3 regions of the Ruegeria sp. AN11 genome follow, and region 3 is predicted to be linked to each of the others. Evidence: riboswitches for the same ligand, from Rfam matches in the RefSeq annotation. Region 3 holds a riboswitch; each other region holds the start of a gene.

Region 1 (4,792 bases), 460 kb from region 3:
GCTTTTTTGGGCTGCGGCGCACCAGTCTTTCGCCTCGGCCGCGCTGACCGTATCCCAAAACGCAGCCAGTTCGCCCGATGTTGCAAACCCCAACCTGTCGAGGGCGGCGTTGCACAGCCAGTCCACCGTTTTTTCGGCGTCGCATGGTGCATGACCGGGGCACAGATGAGTTTCGATCACCCGTTCGGTTAGGTCGTAGCGTTTCTGAAAGCCGTCCCGGCCAATGACGGTCAGCGCGCCCGAGCGCCACAAGAACTCCAGCGCGGTTTTGGACGGGTGCCAGTCCCACCAGCCGCCCGATCCTTTCTTTTCGTCCTTTCCCACATCGGACGAGGATACCGGACCGTGATCGCGGATGTGCAGCAGAACCGAGGCGAACTGTTGTTCAAATCCATCCCGCCGCCAATTCTTCCAGCGGGCTTTCAACAAATCGGCGTCGCGCTGAAAGCGCAGGTGCCAATGCCGGTAGAACTCCATCGGAATGACGGCGGCGTCATGTGTCCAATGCTCGAACAGCGCCCTGTCCCGTTCATACAGGCGCTTCAGATGTGTGCTGCGATAGGTGGACCTGCGCGAAAACAGGATCATGTCATGGGCGCGGGCCACGGTGTTGATACTGTCCAGCTGAACAAAACCAAGCCGTCGGATCAGGTCCAGAAGATCCGCGCCCTTTGCGCTGCCCGACGGGGTTTCGGACAACAAGTGACGATCCATGAACACCGCACGGGCTGTCCGGTTGTCCAGTTTCGGCAATGCCAAGACTCTAACGCCGCTTCAGTGTGTCGCCGTAGCTGATCTTTGGCGTCAGGGTTACGCGGGTTTCAATCTCGGCTTCCGGGTCGGCTAGCTGTGCGGCGATGATCCCTGCGGCCTGACGGCCAATTTCCAGCCGGCAGGCATCCATGGTTGCCAGTTTGCGGGGCAGACCTTGCAGCAGTTCGACATTGTTGAACCCCGCCAGCCCGATTTGACCAGGGATGTCTATCCCCTGATCCAGCAGGTACAACAGTCCGCCAGCGCCGATCATATCATTGGAATAATACAGAAAATCCAGTTCCGGCGACCGTTCCAGCATCGCCTGCGTCATCTCGCGCCCCTTGGCCAGTGCCGACCCGCCCGAGTAGAACTCGCGATCCTCGATCTCGATCCCGTGTTTGCCCAGAACTTCGGTAAAGCCTTCGAAACGTTTGCGCGCGCGGTGGTCCAAAGGCATCTTGGTCCCCATGAAACCGATATGCTGGTATCCGGCCTTCAGAATGGCCTGCGCCATTTCGCGACCGGCACGGCGGTGCGAAATGCCGACCATCGCATCCACGGGTTTGCCGTCGGTGTCCATGATTTCGACCACCGGAATGCCCGCGGAATCCAGCATTGCCCGGGCCGCTTCCGTGTGTTCCAGCCCTGCGATGATCACGCCCGAAGGCCGCCACGAGAGCATCTCGTAAAGGACCTTTTCCTCTTTTTCCGGCAAATAATCGGTTACGCCGACCACTGGCTGCAATTCGGTGTCTTCCAGAACCTGATTGATGCCGGTCAGGACCTCGGGGAAGACCATGTTGGACAGTGAGGGGATGATGACCGCGACCAGATTGACCCGGCTGGATGCTAGCGCGCCCGCAATCTTGTTGGGCACGTATCCCAGCTCTTTCGCGGCGGCCAGAACCCGTGTTCGGGTCGCATCCGAAACATCACCCCGATTGCGCAGGACCCTGCTGACCGTCATTTCGGATACCCCCGACGCTTCCGAGACATCGCGAAGGGTAAGCGGGCGTTTTGTTTCTGTGGTCACGAGGCACCTGCACTGTTGTTTTGCCCGATGGTAGCGTGAACACGGCGACAAATACAACAACTCTGCTTCGGCGTCGAACGCTGGGCCGGTCGGACCTTTTGTGCATCGGAGCGACCCTACATATTTGCGGCGAGTTCAATTTTACACGCGAGTCAACGCCCGCAGTTTCAGGCCTAAAAATCTCAAGTCCGCGAACTGAACCGACGACTATTGAACGCGGAAAGAGATCTAGGAAAATACACACACTCGCGGTGGCGCATACCAAACCGCGTAGCAAGCGCGAACATGCAATTCCTGATTTCGCAAATGGCGCATGCAACGCCGCAATCAATTGTTGACCGTGTCTTACATATTCTGGCATGAACGCGCCATGTTCGGTTCCGGGGACATCCTCGGAAGCAATAGGGAATGCAGTGCGGCACATTTCGCCAACTCTGCAACTGCCCCCGCAACTGTAGGCGGCGAGCGCGGCTGATAATGCCACTGGGGTATCCCGGGAAGGTTAGTTTAGCGCTTTGACCCGCAAGTCAGGAGACCTGCCGAACATGCGCCCTTGGAAGGGGCGTTCATCATCGGCGACGGGGTGTGCGCCGGATCTGTTTGCCCGACAAGGCAGATGGCTTCGCGTTCCCCATCGTCAAAGTAAATTTGCGCCGGGGATGGCGCGACGTGAGAAGGACTCGATTTGTGAAAAAACTGCTGGTGGCTGCCACGGCTGCTTTGGCGATGCCTGCATTGGCGCAGGCCCATTTCCTGCTGGAATATACCGACGACACGATGATCGAACGCCCCGGTGACGTTCCGGTCAAACTGGTTTTCTGGCACCCGTTTGAAGCCGGTCACGTGATGACCCTGGAAAAACCGGAAGAATTCTTTGTAATCCACAACGGTGAAAAAACCGATCTGATGGATACGCTGGAAGAAACCACTTTTGAAGGACCGGACAACATTGCCAAAGCGTTCCTGGGTTCAGTGCCGGTGAAACGCTCGGGTGACTATGTGGTGGTTACAGTTCCTGCGCCTTACTACGAAGAATCCGAGGATATCTATATCCAGCAGATCACCAAGGCTTACCTCAACCGAAACGAACTGCCGACCGACTGGGATCAGCCGCAGGGGCTGGCCACCGAGATTCTGCCGCTGAACAAGCCTTACAACATCATCGCCGGGTCAACCTTTACCGGTCGCGTTTTGAGCGAGGGACAGCCCGTCGCCGGCGCAGAAATCGAAATCGAGTACATCGCCGCAGCACCGGACATGACCGGCACCGGCGCGAAGGGCGCCACCGTGTCCCCATTGCCGGGCGGCGCGTTGGTCGCGATTTCGGATGACAACGGATATTTCACTTTTGGTGTGCCAAAAGCCGGGTACTGGGGCTTCGCCGCTTTGGGCGTGGGTCCGGAAACCGAGCATGAAGGCAAAGAGCTGAGCCAGGATGCGGTCATCTGGATCCGCGCCTGGGATCTGGAGTAAGCCTGAATGCACATCGTCGACGGAGCCCTTTCCAACCCTGTCGTGATCGGCGGTGCGGTCGCCGCGGCTGGCGGGATCGCATTGGGCCTGAAATCGCTGGATCTGGATCGCATTCCCACGGCGGGCGTGTTGTCGGCCAGCTTTTTTGTCGCCTCGCTGATCCATGTGCCGATTGGCCCGTCGTCTGTGCATTTGATTCTGAACGGTCTGGCCGGGCTTCTGCTCGGCTGGGCCGCCTTTCCGGCCCTTTTTGTCGGCTTGCTGCTGCAGGCCGTGTTCTTTGGTTTCGGCGGATTGACCGTGCTGGGGATCAACACGGTGAATATCGCTCTTCCGGCGGTGTTGACCTGGATGATCTTTGGTCGCCTGATCGCACGTGGCTCACCTGTTCATGGGGCGATCTGGGGCGGCATCGGCGGCGCGTTTTCGATCGCGGCCACGACGGCTTTTGTCGCGGTCTCGCTGGCGCTGTCCGGCGATGAGTTCCTGCCCGCTGCCAAGCTTGTCTTTTTCGCCCACATTCCCGTCATGGCTATCGAGGCCGTGCTGACAGGTTTTGCCGTTCTTCTGGCCCGCAAGGTCAAACCGGAACTTTTTGTAAAGGTTGCGTCCACATGAAACAGTTGATCCTTGTTTGTACGCTTGCTCTCGCCCCGCTCCCGGCTCTTGCGCACAAGGTTATTGCAGGCGTATTTCCGGCAGGCGACGCAATCGAAGGCGAGCTGGGGTTTTCCAATGGCGATATGGCCGCAGACCAGGAAGTCATCGTCTATGGCCCCGATGGCTCTGAACTGGGTCGCACAGTAACCGATACGGACGGTTTCTTTCTCTACAGCCCGACCAGAGCTGTGGCTCATACATTCAAGGCAGATCTGGGTGCAGGGCACGTCGCCGAAGTTGCCATGCCGGCCGACGAAGTGGCCGAAATCATGGGGGTCGAAGCCGAGCTTTTTGAAACAGCCACGCCGGTCGCATCTGCGAATGGCGCGGCAGCGGTGACTGTGGCTTCGCTCTCGGATGAGGAACGCGCCGCCATCGCCAAAGCGGTGCGCGACGAAACCCGCCCACTGCGGCGCGAGATCGCCGCCTACCGCGAGCACAATGATCTGCAGAACATCTTGGGTGGTATTGGCTATATCATTGGTCTGTTCGGCATCGGCTTTTACCTGGCCGCGCGTAAAAAGATGGCCACCTGATGGCACATGCGCTGGAACCACAGGCCAAAACACTGGCCGAGGCAGGCAAAGCCGCCCATTTCGGGATGATCGGAGACTACGATCCCCGTATGCGCATCGTGCTGGCCTGCATCTTTGCCATCGTCACGGTTGCCCTCAACAGCATTCCGGCGCTGATCGGCGCTTTGTCCGTCTCGCTTGGGTTACTGGTGATGTCACGCTTGCCAGTCGGTCGGACCCTCAAGCGTATGGCCATGATGGACAGCTTCATCATCTTCATGCTGGTGCTGCTGCCATTCTCAATGCCCGGCGACGCGATGTTCACGGTTTTTGGCTTTCCGGCCAGTTGGCAGGG
Region 2 (4,792 bases), 1.6 Mb from region 3:
GATAGGGCGAACCCGACGGGCCAGCCTCAATTCGCTTTCCGGCCAGCGCGTCCAGCAACGCGGTGCGTTCGGCGTGTGCAGATGGCGCGGGGTCGAAATTGCCGGTCATTTCAGGCACGCGGCCAAAAATATGCAGCCCGTCGCCAAACTGGCTTTCCTTGATGTCGCAGACAAAGCGGTCGATGCAAGTGATTGCCTCGGCGATACAGGTGGCCTGGTCAAGACCAAGATCGCTTTCCAGACCGATGGCCTGCGCTTCCTGCCGGATATCTTCCTGCAAGCGGTCGCGTCGTTTGGGGTCAAGCCCGTCTGCGTTCGAGAATTCGTCCAGCAGCGATTCAAGCCGAACCATTCTGTCCGGCGTGCCGCTCTCCTTCATCGGGGGCGGGATGTGACCCAGCGTGACGGCTCCGATCCGGCGCTTGGCCTGTGCGGCTTCGCCTGGGTCGTTGACAATGAAGGGGTAGATCACCGGCAAATCACGGATCAGCGCCTCGGGCCAGCACTCGGCGGACAGGGCAACGGATTTTCCCGGCAGCCATTCCAGAGTGCCATGGGCGCCAATATGGATCAGTGCGTCGGCGTGCAGGCTTTTGCGCAGCCAAAGGTAAAACGCGACATAGCTGTGACGCGGTGTGCGCGAAAGGTCGTGATAGTCGTCATCGCGCAGTTCAGGCGTGCCACGTTCGGGTTGCAGCGCGACCAGCGCCTTGCCCCGGTGAAGCGCGGTGAAATGGAACGCGCCATCAACAAAGGTCGGATCATCCTCGGGCTTGCCCCAGACTGTTTGCAGGTCCGTATTAAGTTGATCCGGCAACATTGCAAGCGCGGCCTGATAATCTTCGAGCGACCAGGAAATCCGGGCGCCCAGCAATGTGTCGGCGATCGGTTCGGCAGGGGCTGTGTCATACCCGGCGCATTGCAAATCTGACAGCATCGCTTCGGCTGACGCCAGCGCATCAAGGCCCACCGCATGGGCCATCTGCCAGTCCTTGCCGGGATAGGTGGACAGGACCAGAACCGGCACCTGTTCCGCTTTGGGCCGGTCGTTCAGGTTCAGCCAACCGGTTACACGATCAATGATCGCTTCGATCCGTTCAGGTTCAGCGCGGTGGGCAAAGCGGGAATACTCCAGGTGCGGATCGCGTTTGCCCGGTTCCTTGAATGAAGCGATGCCCGCCGAGATCCGCCCATCCACTTCGGGCAGCACGACGTGCATGGCAAGGTCGGCGGGCGAAAGACCGCGTTCGGCCGCGGCCCACGCTTTGCGGCGTGAAGTTGCCAGAGCGACCTGGAAAACCGGCACACCAGCCGCGTCAAGCGGAGAGGTTCCCGACGCGCCTTTGCCCGAGAAGGAGGTGGCATTTATGATCGCCGAAGGTTCCAGTGCAACAATGTTTCGGCGCATCCAGTCGGCGGCAACAGGCACTTTGAGGGAAGGGGCAAACATGCCCATTGCCTCGAACCCTCGCGTACGCAGGCTGTGGATCAGCGCGGCGACCGGGGCGGTGTCGGCGGAGGTCAGGTAGGCGCGATAGAAAGTGACAATGATGCGTTTCGCATCGTTCGTAAATGCGGCTTCGACCGGGGTTACGCCGCGGTCAGGGCACCATACACCGCATTCCGGAAGGGTTTTGGCCCCCAACACCGGTCCGGCATAAAGACCTGCCGCCAATGCCATCTGCGCCAAAGCGGCCTGCGCCGCGACCTCGCCGCCGGTGTCGCAGAGATGCGCCAGCCGCCGCAGGGTCGAGACGGGCAGGGTGGAATAGTCGTCCAGCCGGGTATCCTCACGCCCGTCGGCGGGCAGAACCGCCAGCGCGATGCCTTTGGCCTGCGCCAGAGCAAGAACCTGCTGCAGCCCGTATGACCAGTAAGGTACCCCACCAATCAGGCGGATCAGGATACCTTTTGCGCCGTCAAGCGTTTGTTCCACATATGTGTCAACGGACAGAGGGTGTTTCAGCGCCGTCAGATTGGCCAACCGCATCGTCGGCATTCGCCCTTCCGGCCCACCGCCGCGATGCCAGCCTGCCGCGAAAGCACCGAGATCGCTGTCCGAAAAGGACAACATCACCAGATCCGCCGGGCTCTGGCCCAGATCGGTCGGGGGCTCGGTTTCTTCAAGCCCGTGGCTTTCGCGGAAGACGACGTGCATGGCTTACTCGGCGGCCTCGGTCACACCCACGAGGATATCCCGGATTTCGGCCTCTTTGATGTCGTCGTGCTCGGCAATGACCACAAGACGCGAGCGGCGCTCCTCGCCGGGTTCCCAGGGGCGGTCGTACTGATGACGCACCCGGGCACCGACAGCCTGAACCAGCAGACGCATCGGTTTGCCGGCAACTGCCGCATACCCCTTGACGCGCAGGATGTTCAGTTCCCTGGCCAGACGTTCGATCTTGGCAACCAGATCGAGTGGGTCACTTTGCTCCGGCAGTTCGACGATGATGCTTTCGAAATCGTCATGTTCGTGGTCGTGGTGACCGTCGTGATGCGACGGACGCGCGTCCATGTCATCCTCGGCTGCGGCTTCCAGACCGAGCACGACGCGGACGTCTACGACGCCTTCGGCAACCTCTACGACGGGCAGCGGGCGCGGGGCCTCGGCTGCGATGATCTCTTTGGCTTTGGCAACACCCTCTGGCCCGGCCAGATCGGGCTTGGTCAGCAGGATGATATCGGCGCAGGATATCTGATCCTCGAACACCTCGGAAAGAGGCGTTTCGTGGTCGATCGAGTCATCGGCCAGGCGCTGGGCATCCACCGCCTCGACATTCGGAGCGAAGCGACCTGCCGCGACCGCCTCGGCATCGGCCAGAGCGATCACGCCATCCACAGTGATTTTCGAGCGGATATCGGGCCAGTCAAAGGCTTTCAGCAGCGGCTTGGGCAGGGCGAGGCCGGAGGTTTCGATCAGAATGTGATCGGGGCGCGGGTCCAGCGCCATCAGCGCTTCGATGGTCGGAATGAAATCATCGGCCACGGTGCAGCAGATGCAGCCGTTTGCCAGTTCCATGATGTTCTCTGCCGGACAATCGGGAATGGCGCAGGATTTCAGAATATCGCCATCGACGCCCACGTCGCCGAATTCATTGACCACGACCGCCAGACGTTTGCCCTGCGGGTTCTGCATCAGGTGCTTGACCAGCGTTGTCTTCCCCGAGCCCAGAAAGCCGGTGATCACAGTGACGGGTAATTTCTCAAGAGTGCTCATTTCAGGGCTCCAATCGGGGGAATGCGGGAGGCGCAGTTTTTGCGGAAATGTTCGGGGCGCTCACGCCATTTGACCAAGCCGTCCTCGGTCGCCAGATATTTGGTCGCACCGTCGACAATGGCGTCAACGTGTTCGGCTTCGTTCAGGTTCTCATAGACAAAGGTCCAGCGACCCGGTCCACCGCGCAGCACGATCGAGCAGCCCTGATCGCAGTTCGACAGGCATTCGACGGGTTTCAGCGTGATGCCTTCGGGCAGGTCGGCCTGTTGCAGCGCTTTGTGCAGCAATGTGCCGGGGCGTTTTTCATCATCCTCGACGGGCAGTCCACGGCGGCACGTGGTACAGACCAGCAACTCGACTGGTGCGGTCTCGGTCATGTCTCTCATCCCCCCAAATCCTCTTCGCGGGGGACGGGGTTTCATGCGGGCCACGCGTCTGCACATGGACCCGACACCGGAACACCCCGCCCGGTTTCTTCTTCGGGTGCTGGCAGGTCTCCCGGCTTGCGGATGTCAGAGACTTGCTCTGGCAGATGTCCCGCCTTCCCGGCCTTTCGGCCAGTGGCTATGGGCACCCTCTCCGGTCACGGTCGCGGGGGCGGCTGCGTTTGACGGAAAAACCGCTGACGCATTCCCTTTTCATCCATCCAGGGATGGACACCAACGGGTCGGACATGCGGCACAGGCGGGGGACTTGTCAAGCTTCAGGATGCGCGGTTTCGCCGCCGGAAGGAAAAAGCGACCTGAGGTGGTCACTCAGCGGCATCGCCGGGCGTTCACGGCGCCCGAAAACCTGCGTGATTGAGGTGTTCCGTGTGATGTTCGCTGATTTTGGAAGGGGTCGGCGGGAACCGGACGGGCGGGGCGGATTCGGCTTCAGAACCACTGGGGCAGGCCGCGTGTGGACGTTGCGGCGACCAACCGCCTGTCATTTCGGGCATCGCTAAACTGAGGGATTGGGGTTTCGTTGATTAAGTAACCGCCGTTCCGACCGGCTCGGGGTACTCCATTTTAGTATTCGCGCAAGACCCGGCAAAAACGACCGCTTCGAGATCAAATCTGATGGCCGTCTTGCCGTGCACAGAGTAGCCAGATTTTTTGCAAAATTATGCCTCAAACTGCCCTTAGCGGGCGTCGGCGAACAGAATATGCCAGGAAACAAAAAATGAAAAAGTTAGCAGCTTTTCTTGTGTACTTACCCGTCGTTGCAGTTGCGGAAGACCGGGTGTTCGAGTGTGAAGCGGCGGATGCAAAATATCCGGAAATGGCGGCCACGCTGGTCAAATACGAGGGCCAGAACAAAGGGCATATTACCATTGGTGATATCGACAATAAGGCTGAGGTGTATCCCGGCCTCGACACCCTGACTTACCTGTATATCGGTGACGGCTTTACCCTGAATTACAACGTGAATCTCAAGACTGGCACGTTTGACTATTCGGCTTCGGGCAGCAAATCCGGATGGGGCAAAGGCAGCTGCAAGGAAGTTGTGGCCCAGTAATTCGCTAATGCCCGGTCTGCGGGTTGGGCCTTTCGGTTGCCGAGAAAAGTACTTGCCTGGTTCCGTCCTGAGGCC
Region 3 (4,792 bases):
CGTTGAACGCGCTGGTCGAGAGCATGTGAACCTCGTCGATGATATAGATCTTGTAGCGTGCGCTGGCGGCACGATAGCGGACGCTGTCTATGATCTCGCGGATGTCGTTCACGCCGGTGCGGCTGGCGGCGTCCATCTCCATCACGTCGACATGGCGGCCTTCCATGATCGCCACGCAATGTTCGCATTGGCCGCAGGGTTCGGTCGTCGGTTTGCCGTCGCCATCGGGGCCGATGCAGTTCATGCCCTTGGCGATGATCCGCGCCGTCGTCGTTTTGCCGGTGCCGCGGATGCCGGTCATGATGAAGGCCTGCGCGATCCGGTCTGCCTCGAACGCGTTTTTCAGGGTGCGCACCATGGCATCCTGACCAACCAGGTCGGCAAAGGTTTCCGGGCGGTATTTGCGGGCAAGAACCTGATAAGCGGGGCTTGGCGTGTCGGTCATTTCTGCTCTGTCGGATTCGTATCAGAAGTGCAGCGTAGAGTGCGCCGCCGCCTGCGTCCACAGCCGGTTCGCGAAATTCATTTGGGAATGCTTCGGGATGCGCGTAAAAATGAAGGCGAAAGCATTTTTGACCGGATTCTTGTGCGTAACGATTAAGGAGGGCGCGTTGCATGTCTCAGATGATTATTCATGCGCTGCAGGTCGGAGGAGGTACTCTGGCCCTGACATCAATGCCGGGGCGTGGGGGTAAATATGTCCAGGACCTGAATGCGATTTCCGACTGGAAGCCCGGTCTTGTCATTTCAATGACGACCGAAGTCGAGATGCTGCAGGACGGCGCGCGTGACTTCGGAACCGACATTCAGGCGCGCGCCTGCCGCTGGGTCCATCTGCCGGTCGAAGATTTCGGTGCACCCCCCGACGCCGTGACCGCGCGCTGGCCCGATGTAAGCGCGGCCGTCCGCCATGCCCTGTCAGGGGGCGGGCGCATTCTGGTGCATTGCCGGGGCGGCTGTGGCCGGTCCGGAATGGTGGTGTTGCGCCTGATGGTCGAATGCGGCGAGCAACCGGGTGCAGCCCTGAAACGGTTGAGGGCGGTGCGGCCCTGTGCGGTTGAAACAGATGCACAACTGGCATGGGCCACGCAATTGATTCCGGCCAGCGCGGACCCGTAGCTTAGGCCGACAAATGTCCGGTCTGGGCCGCCACTTGGCGACCTGCCAGGGCCGAAGCTTCAAGCATGGCGCAGGGCGGGTCCGACAGAATTGCGGACGGCAGCGCACGGAACTCTGCGCAGAACATCATGTCTGCATAATCCTCCAACCTGTCGCCCGGAGTTTCCTCATTCGTTCCGCAAAACACCCGGATTTTGTCTGGCCGCGCGTGGAACCGGGCCATGCACCCTTCGGGGCAATGGGCAAGCTCGCTGCTGCCTTCAACGGCGAATTGCGGGGTTGCGGCCGGGCCGGCGCTTGCCACGGCGCGCGTCAGAGCCCGCGCCATTTGCGCCAGTGCCGGACAGGGTTTGCCGGTGCGCTGGCACACAGTGGCAGAAAATTCGTGTGTCCTTGTCTTCCAGATCATAATGCGCCCTCCGCGCGCGGCGCGGGGCAAGGATCAGGTGTGACGGGGCTATGCCATCAGGACCTGCCCGGACACCCCGCCCGAGTTTCGGTTTCAGTATCGATGGCAGGTCTCCTGACTTGCGGGTCATCGCTTTGCCGACCTTCCCAGCCCTTCGGCCAGTGGTGTTTCGGCATTGCTCACCGCTTACAGTTGCGGGGGCAGTCTCGGCCTTGGTTCCTTCCGGCAATGCCAGACAGAACCGCACCGTGTTCCCTTTTCATCCCGGCCCCGGAAAGGGCGCGGAAACCATCGCCTCATCGCTAGCGGTTTCCGGGTCCCCGAGTCAAGCGCATAGCGCGGGCCGAGGCATTTGGTCCGATGCGTGGTCGGGAAAGCGGACGTTTGGTCATGTTTGCACCGGGTTGACTTGAGTGGGCGACTGGCCTGACAGATAGGTGAACTGAACTGTTCAGTTGAGAGCGGAGCATGAGATGTTGGACATACAGGAACGGGTCTTGACCGAAGACATACGATTTCCCGCCGGGACGGCGATGCTGTCGGGTCGCCTGTACCTGCCTGTTGCAGCGCCTGATATCGTAGTTGTTCTGAACAGCGCGACCGGCGTTCCCCAGGACTATTATCAGCATTTTGCCCGGTGGCTGGCGGAAGAGCAGGGCATTGCCTGCCTCACCTATGATTACCGCGATTTCGGAAAATCGTTATCGGGGCGCCTGAAGGATTCGCGTGTCACCATGTCCGATTGGGCGCTGGTCGATATTCCCGCGGCCCGGGCCGAGATGCGGCGGCGATTCCCAAGTGCGCGGCAGTGGACCATTGGTCATTCGCTGGGGGGTATGCTTGGGCCATTGCAATCGGATGTGGATCAGGTCGACCGGATGATTTGTGTGTGTTCAGGCCTGGTTACGTTGTCGGATCATCCGTGGCCCTACAGGGGGCTGGCCGGAATCTTCTGGTACGGTCATGCGCCTTTTGCAGTTCATATGCTGGGGTATCTGCCCGGCAAGGCCATTGGGTTTGGCTCGGACCTGCCGTCAAAGGTCTACTGGCAATGGCGAAAATGGTGCACCTCGCCGAACAGCTATTTGCCTGAAATTGGCCAAAGCCTGCCCGCAGCGACCTGGCCGCGGGCCGGTGGTCCGGTTGACCTGTTTGCGATTTCGGACGACCAGATGGTGCCTGAAAATGCGGTCTGGAGGCTGGCCGAGCTATACGGCCCGGACGCCAACCGTCATGTGCTTGAACCAAAGGATTTCGGGCTGAAATCCATTGGCCACATTGGTGTTTTTGCGCGCAAAAACAAAGCGGTCTGGCCGAGGCTGATCGAGTCTGCGGAGCAGCAAGTCCGTTCCGACCGGAAAGATGTGACGATTGCGGGATGAAGTGAGAGGTTGGACATCGACCCAAGCGGGGCTCGTTGTGGCTGCTTCCTTCCGGACCTGACCAGGTTGGCGAGGCGCTCGCCCGCGCCAACCTCTCAATCGTCGATATAGGGAAGTTGCGCCAGGAAGACAACCCGTCAGAGTGACAGTCTGATCCGCAGAAAGCCTTCCGGGTCATGCCCCAGCACATGCGGATCGTATGCGTCCAGTTCGGAAAGATGCGCCCTTGCTCCCGGCCCGGTTTTCAGAATCTAAGCGTGCCCGGGAAGCCGGACAAGGCTGAAGGGGAAGGGCGCAGATTGCATCGGGTCGCCCGGTAATCCCCCCGAAAGATAGTCGCGCAGGACGTGCCTGATGGGTAAGGCCGGCAGATTGATCTGCCGGGCCTGATGCGCAACAGGGAAGTGTCCGCCGCCGCTGGCCCGGTAACTGTTCAGGGCCACAACGAATTTCTGGGTGGGTTCAACAGGGATTCCACCGCAGCAAATCTCGCGGACACGGTTTGCAGCGGGATCGACCAGCATTCCGTGAGAATCAAAACGCGCCGGCTGGGAAAGATCGATCCGATAGGTCAGGCCGAACAGCACATCGAAGTTATGCCCGGCCCGTGTTTCATCGGTCAGAGTGCGGACAGCTCCTGCATCCACCTGATTGAAAATGCCCGCCGACATTTCAAGCCAGTCACGGACCATGTCGCCGGTGACAAGCGCGGCGCGCAGTTCATTCGGGAAAGAATGAAGATCCGAAACATTGCGCAACCGAACCTTTCCGGGCGGTACTTCCGTGTAGGAGCGCGGTCCCGCGCGGCCTCCGAACTTGCAGGGCGAAACAGCGGACAACAGTGGAAGCCCCCGCAGGTCTTCGTCCAGATGGAGGTTCAATGCTGCTGCCTGGGCGCTGGCGACCAGCGCGAGGCCCCGATCTGGTGCGCAAAAGCTGAAATAGCTGTGCAGGCTTTGACCGGTGTGGCCCACGGGTCTTGAGGCCAGCGCTCGGATTTCTTCGTGGCCGTAACTGAACAGATGCTGCATTCCGGGGTCTTCGGATACCGCTCCGTTCCCGTGCCGGGAGAGAACAGGCGGCAGCTTAACCTGCTGCCCGACAACCTTCCATCGCCCGGCAGAGGTTTTCTGCACATGCAGGTCAATGATGCCAAGATGCGTCCCGGCGACGCCAGGCATGACAACCGGTTTGCCATGTACATGCCCCCGGGTTGCGTCCGTATGATCCAGCCCTTCGTGATCCTTGCCGGGAAGTGTGAGATGCGTATGGCCTGCAACAATGGCGTCGATCCCGTCGATCGCGGCCAGCGGTATGACGGCGTTCTCCATTCCGCGCGCGGGTTCCGAAGGTCCAAGGCCCGAATGCGCCAGGGCGACAATCACATCGCTGCCGTCCGTGCGCAGGGCCTCGACCGTCTTTTGCGCGGCCTCCAGAATATCTTCGAACACGACCACATCCTGTACCCGGTGCGCATTCCATTGCGCCGTTTGCGGCGGCAGGATCGACAAAAGACCCAGACGAAACGGTGTTTCGACGCCGTCAACCAGAAGAGAGCGTTTTAGTATAGCGCGGTCATTCCATTTGGCCCCGGTGGTCAATTGCCGGGCATTGCTGCAAATCACCGGGCACGGTGCGCCGTCCAGAACGCGATTCAGCGTTTGCAGGCCAAAGTCGAAATCATGGTTGCCCAGTCCGATTGCGTCATAGCCAAGTTCCCGGAAGGCCTGCATCAACACGTGGTTGTCATCAGTCTGCTCTGCCGCCCAATCGCCAAACGGCGTTCCCTGAAGGGCATCTCCGTTGTCGAACAGGAATACCAGTGCTCCGTCTTTCTGCGCTTCTTCTCTGGCGGCGCGGATCAGACTGGCCGTTCGGGTGA

Evidence for each region. A riboswitch is a leader RNA that binds a small molecule or an ion and turns the genes downstream of it on or off. The one in region 3 is predicted to bind cobalamin.
Region 1: linked by a shared signal. The riboswitch ahead of ACR3EQ_RS13950 (DUF4198 domain-containing protein) and the one ahead of ACR3EQ_RS16320 (hypothetical protein) in region 3 are both predicted to bind cobalamin.
Region 2: linked by a shared signal. The riboswitch ahead of ACR3EQ_RS08315 (DUF1636 domain-containing protein) and the one ahead of ACR3EQ_RS16320 (hypothetical protein) in region 3 are both predicted to bind cobalamin.

What each region holds. Positions count from the first base shown of each region.
Region 1 is NZ_JBQFJD010000001.1:2,827,030-2,831,821, reverse strand. Features, by position in the region: gene ACR3EQ_RS13960 (DNA glycosylase AlkZ-like family protein) at 1-759, opposite strand, end outside; gene ACR3EQ_RS13955 (LacI family DNA-binding transcriptional regulator) at 764-1,789, opposite strand; cobalamin riboswitch at 2,148-2,347, shown strand; gene ACR3EQ_RS13950 (DUF4198 domain-containing protein) at 2,477-3,262, shown strand; gene cbiM (cobalt transporter CbiM) at 3,269-3,880, shown strand; gene ACR3EQ_RS13940 (cobalt ABC transporter permease) at 3,877-4,458, shown strand; gene cbiQ (cobalt ECF transporter T component CbiQ) at 4,458-4,792, shown strand, end outside.
Region 2 is NZ_JBQFJD010000001.1:1,668,467-1,673,258, reverse strand. Features, by position in the region: gene cobN (cobaltochelatase subunit CobN) at 1-2,158, opposite strand, end outside; gene cobW (cobalamin biosynthesis protein CobW) at 2,162-3,217, opposite strand; gene ACR3EQ_RS08315 (DUF1636 domain-containing protein) at 3,214-3,594, opposite strand; cobalamin riboswitch at 3,689-3,896, opposite strand; gene ACR3EQ_RS08310 (hypothetical protein) at 4,382-4,717, shown strand.
Region 3 is NZ_JBQFJD010000001.1:3,291,243-3,296,034, forward strand. Features, by position in the region: gene ACR3EQ_RS16310 (DNA polymerase III subunit gamma/tau) at 1-445, opposite strand, end outside; gene ACR3EQ_RS16315 (phosphatase domain-containing protein) at 616-1,119, shown strand; gene ACR3EQ_RS16320 (hypothetical protein) at 1,121-1,528, opposite strand; cobalamin riboswitch at 1,616-1,836, opposite strand; gene ACR3EQ_RS16325 (alpha/beta fold hydrolase) at 2,002-2,910, shown strand; RNA gene ffs (signal recognition particle sRNA small type) at 2,910-3,008, opposite strand; gene ACR3EQ_RS16335 (bifunctional 2',3'-cyclic-nucleotide 2'-phosphodiesterase/3'-nucleotidase) at 3,162-4,792, opposite strand, start outside.